2 linked regions of the Streptomyces sp. SN-593 genome follow. The protein of the gene in region 1 interacts with the protein of each later gene in a pairwise test. Links are inferred from orthologs where the notes say so. Each region holds a gene or a part of one and is shown on either strand. Other genes may lie near its edges. The genes, in order: RVR_RS25125 and RVR_RS07350.

The links.
Region 2: the proteins of RVR_RS25125 (region 1) and RVR_RS07350 interact in binary tests that used the Escherichia coli proteins (3 or more experiments, as listed by UniProt). The link is inferred for Streptomyces sp. SN-593 from one-to-one orthologs.

What each region holds. Positions count from the first base shown.
Region 1 is NZ_AP018365.1:5,880,113-5,883,146, reverse strand. The notes cover bases 69-2,907. They hold RVR_RS25125 (isochorismatase family protein), read right to left. Parts: upstream 1,905-2,907; coding sequence 1,233-1,904; downstream 69-1,232. Other genes in these bases: RVR_RS25115 (amidohydrolase family protein), read right to left, coding at 2,823-2,907; RVR_RS25120 (2,3-dihydro-2,3-dihydroxybenzoate dehydrogenase), read right to left, coding at 2,023-2,805; RVR_RS25130 (anthranilate synthase family protein), read right to left, coding at 69-1,236. In the rest of the region: more of RVR_RS25130, read right to left, coding at 1-68; more of RVR_RS25115, read right to left, coding at 2,908-3,034. UniProt on the Escherichia coli protein: Involved in the biosynthesis of the siderophore enterobactin (enterochelin), which is a macrocyclic trimeric lactone of N-(2,3-dihydroxybenzoyl)-serine.
Region 2 is NZ_AP018365.1:1,757,867-1,760,956, reverse strand. The notes cover bases 95-2,989. They hold RVR_RS07350 (PaaI family thioesterase), read right to left. Parts: upstream 1,838-2,989; coding sequence 1,352-1,837; downstream 95-1,351. Other genes in these bases: RVR_RS07345 (FdhF/YdeP family oxidoreductase), read right to left, coding at 2,068-2,989; RVR_RS07355 (helix-turn-helix domain-containing protein), read right to left, coding at 95-1,274. In the rest of the region: more of RVR_RS07355, read right to left, coding at 1-94; more of RVR_RS07345, read right to left, coding at 2,990-3,090. UniProt on the Escherichia coli protein: Required for optimal enterobactin synthesis. Acts as a proofreading enzyme that prevents EntB misacylation by hydrolyzing the thioester bound existing between EntB and wrongly charged molecules.

The sequences.
Region 1 (3,034 bases):
TCCGGCGGCCTTCGCCCTGGTCTCCACGGCCTCGGCCGCCGGGTCGGAGTCGCGGACCAGCGTGGCGCCGACGCTCATCCGCAGCCGGCCCTGCGTGTCGATGTCCGCGGTGCGGATGAGGATGGCCGAGTCCATCTCCCTGCGGCCCGTGGCGTCCCTGCCGATCAGGGCGGCCACGCCCGCGTAGTAGCCGCGGCCCTCGGGCTCGTACCGGGCGATGGCGCGGCAGGCGCTCTCCAGCGGGCTGCCGGTGACGGTGGGCGCGAGCAGCGTCTCGCGCAGGATGTCCCGCACGTCGTGGGAGGTGCGGCCCTCGATGAAGTACTCGGTGTGGGCGAGGTGGGTCATCTCGCGCAGCCGCGGGCCGAGTACCTGGCCGCCCTGCTCGCAGACCCGGCTCATCATCTTCAGTTCCTCGTCGAGCACCATGTACAGCTCGTTGGTCTCCTTGCGGTCGGCGAGGAAGTCCAGCACCCCGGCGGCCGTGGGGCCGCCCGGCGGGTAGCGGTAGGTGCCGCTGATCGGGTTCATCACCGCGGTGCCGCGGCGCAGCGTGATGTGCCGCTCCGGGCTGGCGCCGACCAGGGTGCGCTCGCCGGTGTGCACCAGGAACGTCCAGTACTGGCCGCTGGTGCGCCGCAGCAGCCGGCCGTAGTAGGCGAGCGCGGCCGGCACCGACCAGCCGTCGATCCGGCTGAGGTAGGTGCGCTTGAGCACGAAGTTCGCGCCGGCGCCGGTGCCGATCTCCTCGGTGACGATCCGGCGCGCGGTCTCGGCGTACGCCTCGTCGTCCAGGTCGAAGCGGGCGTCGCGGACCTGGATCGGGTGCGCCTGGCTGCTGGGGAGCGCGGCGAGCAGGTCGTCCAGCGGGAGCGAGGACTGCTGCTCGATCCGGATCGCCTGCATCGGGGTGCCGTCGTCCACGTGCGCGAAGCCGCGCTCGGCGATCTGCCGGAAGGGCATCAGCACCAGTAACTCGTGGCGGCCCGGGGCGGTGTGCGCGTTCAGCGGCAGGTCGGCCAGTTCGGCGTGGCTGCCGATCGGGCCGGTCAGCAGGTCCACCAGGGGGCCGGCGCCGGGACGGCCGGACTCGGGGCGGTGCAGCAGCGCGAAGGGCTCGCCGTCGTTGCCGGCCGTGATCCGGGCGAGCATGGCGCGCGGGTCGGCGGCCGGGGCGGCCGGCCGGGTGGCGGCGGCCGGGTCGCTCGGGGCGGCCTGGGGGGTCGGGGCGGTCATGCCGGGTCGCCTTCCAGCGAGCGGGCGGGCAGGGCGGACAGCAGCGCCGAGGTCGGCAGCACCATCGCGCAGCGCGTCGCGGCGTACTCCAGGCTCATCCGGTGGTGGGCCGCGGAGAAGTCGGCGACCGCGTCGCCGGCCAGGAAGGTGCGGATGCCGTGCGCGCAGCCCTCCGCGGCCGTCTGGAGGATGCCGACGTGGGCGTAGACCCCGCACACCACGAGCTGGTCGCGGCCGGAGGCGCGCAGCGACTCCAGCAGCGGGGTGCGGAAGTAGGCGCTCGGCCGCCACTTGACGAGCACCGTGTCGTCCGGGCGGGGCTCCAACTCGTCGATGATGGCGCGGTGTTCGGGGTTGGCGTCCATGCCCGGACCCCAGAAGTCCATCAGCAGCCCACGGTCCTCGGGCGTCATCCCGCCGGGCTGGGCGGTGTAGTGGACGGGCACGCCCGCCGCCGCGGCGGCCTCGCGCAGCGCCACGCAGTTGCGCACCAGGTCGGCGCGCAGCGAGCGGCCCTCGGGGATCGGGCGCAGGAAGTACCGCTGCATGTCGTGCACGAGCAGCACCGCGCGGTCCGGGTCGAGCGTCCAGGACGCGGTGTTCTCCGGCAGCGCCGCCGGGGACGGCATGGGGTACGGGGTGATCTCGGGGATGACGGGTCTCGCCATGGGTGGCCCTTCCTGGGCGGGGTCGGCGATACGGGTGGGGGCCGCGGCCGCCGTGCGCGGAGGCGGAACGGCGGCCGCGGCCGGGGGCCCGGCGCGGCGGGTCCGGTGGCGCGGGGGTTCAGACGCCGAGCGTGGCGCCGCCGTCGACCGTGAGGTCCTGGAGGGTGATGTGGGCGGCGCGGTCCGACAGCAGGAAGAGCACCGCCTCGGCCACGTCGCGGGGAAGCGCCAGCCGGCCGGTCGGGATGCCGACGCGGAAGGAGTCGAGCACGCCGTCGATGGAGGGCCGCTCGGCGCCCTCGCCGGACCACAGCGAGGTGAGCATCGGGGTGTCGGTGGAGCCGGGGGCGACCACGTTGCACCGGATGCCGTGCCGGGCCAGCTCCAGCCCGAGGCACTTGGTGAACGCCTGCGCGGCGGCCTTGGACGCGGCGTAGGCGGCCATGTCGGTCCGCGCGGTGCGGGCCGCGTTGGACGCGATGGTGACGATCGCGCCGCCGCCGCGCGGCACCATCCGGGCCGAGACCGCGCGGCACAGCAGGAAGACGCCGGTGGCGTTGACCGCGAACGTGTCGTGCCAGTCCTCCTCGGTGAGCTTGCCGACCGGGCCGGGCCGCAGCACGCCGGCGGCGTTCACCAGGTGGTCGATCGGGCCGAGTTCGGCCTCGGCGAGGTCCACCAGCGCGGTGACCTGGGCCGGGTCGGAGACGTCCGCGGGCAGCGCCAGCAGCCGGCCGCCGCCCGGGACGCCGGACTCCTCGATGTCGGCGACCAGTTCGTCCAGGGCGCCCGGGGCGCGGTCGACCAGGCCGACCGTGGCGCCCTGCGCGTGCAGCGCCCGGACGATCTCCGAGCCGATCCCGCCGGCGGCACCCGTCACCAGGGCCACCTTGCCGTTCATGCCGTTGATGTCGTTCGTCACCGTGCACCCGCCTCGCTTGTCGGGGTCCCGTCGCCACCGCGGCGCCGGGCCGAACGTGCGTACAGAGCGTCGATCCGGTCCGGGTCGACCTTCAGGCACCGGATCGAGAAGGAGCGCACCGCCTCCTCGTACCCGGCGAGCAGTTCCGCCTCGTCGGCCGCCACACCGCGGCCGCCCTCGATCAGCACCCGGCCGCCGACCACCACGG
Region 2 (3,090 bases), 4.1 Mb from region 1 along the record:
AGTTCGTCGGTGAGGTCGGCCGCGGCACCCCGCGACATGCCGAGCGTCGCCGCCGCGTCGGCCACGTCGAAGAAGCCGCGCAGCGCCGCCAGCCGGCGCAGGGCCTCCTGCTCGGCGGGGAAGAGCCGGCGCACGTAGGCGGCGACGCTCGCGCGCACCGACAGGTCGCCGATCCGCAGGCAGTCCAGCCGGTCCTTCTCGTCCACCAGCCGGTCGGCGATGTCCCGCAGCCGCCGGTGCGGCCGCGCGGCGATCCACAGTCCGGCGATGTGCAGGGCCAGCGGCAGGTACCCGCAGGAGGCGGCGATGCTGCCCATGGCGGACGGCTCGCTGCCGGTGCGGTCCCGCCCGAGCAGGTTCTCCAGGGCCAGCACGGCGTCCTGCGGGGCGAGCGGGTCGAGTTGCGCGGTGTACGCCTGCGGCAGCGCCCACAGTTGGCGGCGGGCGGCGACCAGCACCGCGCTGCCGGGCGAGCCGGTGAGCAGCGGGCGGATCTGCGCCTCGCTGTCCGCGTTGTCGACCACCGTCAGCACCCGCCGCTCGGTGAGCAGGGCCCGTAACGCGGCCGCGCCCTCCTCGCCGGCCGCGCCGGGCTCGCCGCCGCGCAGCGAGCGCAGCATCCGCAGCGTGACGGCCGCCGGGGTCAGCGGCTCGTGCCCGGAGTCGTCGAGGTCGATGAAGATCTGGCCGTCGGGGAAGTCCGCGCGCAGCGACTGGGCGGCGTGCGCGACCACCGCGGTCTTGCCCGCTCCGGGCGCCCCGGTGACGACGGCGAGGCGCCCGCCGCCGTGACCGCCGTCCTCGCCCGCCAGGTGTGCGCGGATGCCGGCCAGCACCTCCTGGCGTCCCACCAACCCGTGCTCGGCCGGGGGGAGTTCGGATCGCGGTCGGCCGACCTCGCTCAGCAGGACGGGACGGGTGCGCGGCCCCCAGCCGGCCGCGGTCAGCAGCCGCCGGGCCTCCCCCTCGCGGAGGTCCATGGCGCCGGCGAGCAGCTCGCAGGTCTTCTTGCGGGGCCGCTCGGTGTGGCCGTTCTCCAGGTTCCTGATCGCCCGCACGCTCAGCCCGGAGTTCTCGGAGAGCTCCTCCTGCGTCATCCCCGTCAGCTCCCGCAGGGTGCTGAGCGTGACCCCGAAGCCGTGCGGCGTCCCTTGCGGGGCCTGCGGACTTTGCGGCCTCGGTGCCGTGATCGTCCATGCCGAGGACTTCATGTGCTCTCCCAGGTCGGTCCGCACGCCGGGTTCCGGCTCAAGCGCCCAGAATGTCGCTGCCATGCCTCGACGTTAGGTTCCGCGACCCCGCCCCACAATGACAGTTTCCTGTGCCCCCGGCGTGCCCGGACCGGACGGGATCAGGCGTCGGCCGGAGGCGGCGGGGTGGGGGAGGCAGGGCGCAGCATGCAGGTGAGGCGGGCGGTGCACACCCGCTTGCCGGTGGCGTCGTCGGTGATGACGATCTCGTAGCTGGCCGAGGAGCGCCCCCGGTGCACGGGGGTGGCCGTGCCCGTCACGGTGCCGCCGCGCACGCTGCGGTGGTGCGTCGCGTTGAGGTCGACGCCGACCGCGATCTTGTTGGGCCCGCCGTGCAGCATCGCCCCGACCGACCCGAGGGTCTCCGCCAGCACCGCGGAGGCGCCGCCGTGCAGCAGCCCGTACGGCTGCGTGTTGCCCTCGACGGGCATGGTGCCGACCACCTTCTCGGGCGCGGCCTCGACGATCCGGATGCCCATCCGGCCGCCGAGGGGGCCGGCGGAGAAGAAGGAGGGCAGGTCGATGCCGAGTCCTGCGTACTGTTCCAGGGTCTCCGGGGAGAACCGGGTGGTGGTCTGCTCGCCCATGCGGGTCGGCTCCGTTCTGCGCTGGTGCGGCCGGGGACGCGGCCGGCCGGTGCGGCGGGTCGCGCAGGTCGAGGGTAAGGGCCGGCCGGTGCCGGCGGCCGGTCGGGCCCCGTGCCCGGCCGGGTGGTGGTGGAGGACGGCCGCCCGTAAGGCGGCCCGGCCGCCACGTCGGCGGCTCGGGGCCGGACGGTGTCCCGTGCCCGGACGGCGGCTCCGGGCCGGCCGGCGGTTCAGGGGCGGCCGGGCCCGTGCGGTTCGAGCCGTATGACCACGGACTTCGACGCGGGGGTGTTGCTGGTGTCGGCGGTGTGGTCGAGCGGGACGAGCACGTTGGTCTCGGGGTAGTACGCGGCGGCGCAGCCGCGGGGGGTGCGGTAGTGCACGACGCGGAAGCCGTCGGCGCGGCGCTCGGTGCCGTCGGTCCACTCGCCGACGAGGTCGGCGTAGTCGCCGTCGGCGAGCCCGGCCGCGGCGGCGTCGTCGGGGTGGACGAGGACGACGCGGCGGCCGTTCTTGATGCCGCGGTAGCGGTCGTCGAGGCCGTAGATGGTGGTGTTGTACTGGTCGTGCGAGCGCAGCGTCTGGAGCAGCAGCCGTCCGGCGGGGACCTCGGGGTACTCCAGGGGCGCGGCGGTGAAGTTGGCCTTGCCGGTGGCGGTGGGGAAGGTGCGGCTGTCGCGCGGCCCGTGCGGCAGGGTGAAGCCGCCGGGGCGGCGCACGCGGCGGTTGAAGTCGTCGAAGCCGGGCACGACGCGGGAGATGCGGTCGCGGACCCGGTCGTAGTCGGCTTCGAAGTCGGCCCAGGGAATGGCGTGGCGGGGGCCGAGCACGGCGCGGGCGAGCCGGCTGATGATGGCGGGCTCGGACAGCAGGTGGGGCGAGGCGGGGGCGAGGTTGCCGTGGGAGGCGTGCACCATGCCCATGGAGTCCTCGACGGTGACGAACTGGTCGCCGCCGGCCTGCCGGTCCTTCTCGGTGCGGCCGAGGGTGGGCAGGATCAGGGCGCGGGCGCCGGTGACCGTGTGCGAGCGGTTGAGCTTGGTGGAGACGTGGACGGTCAGCCGGGCCTTGCGGACGGCCGCCTCGGTGACGTCGGTGTCGGGTGAGGCGGCGACGAAGTTGCCGCCCATGGCGAGGAAGACCTTGGCGGTGCCGTCGCGCAGGGCGCGGATGGCGCGGACGACGTCGTAGCCGTGCTCGCGGGGCGGTGCGAAGCCGAACTCCGCCTGGAGGGCGTCGAGGAAGGCCGGCGC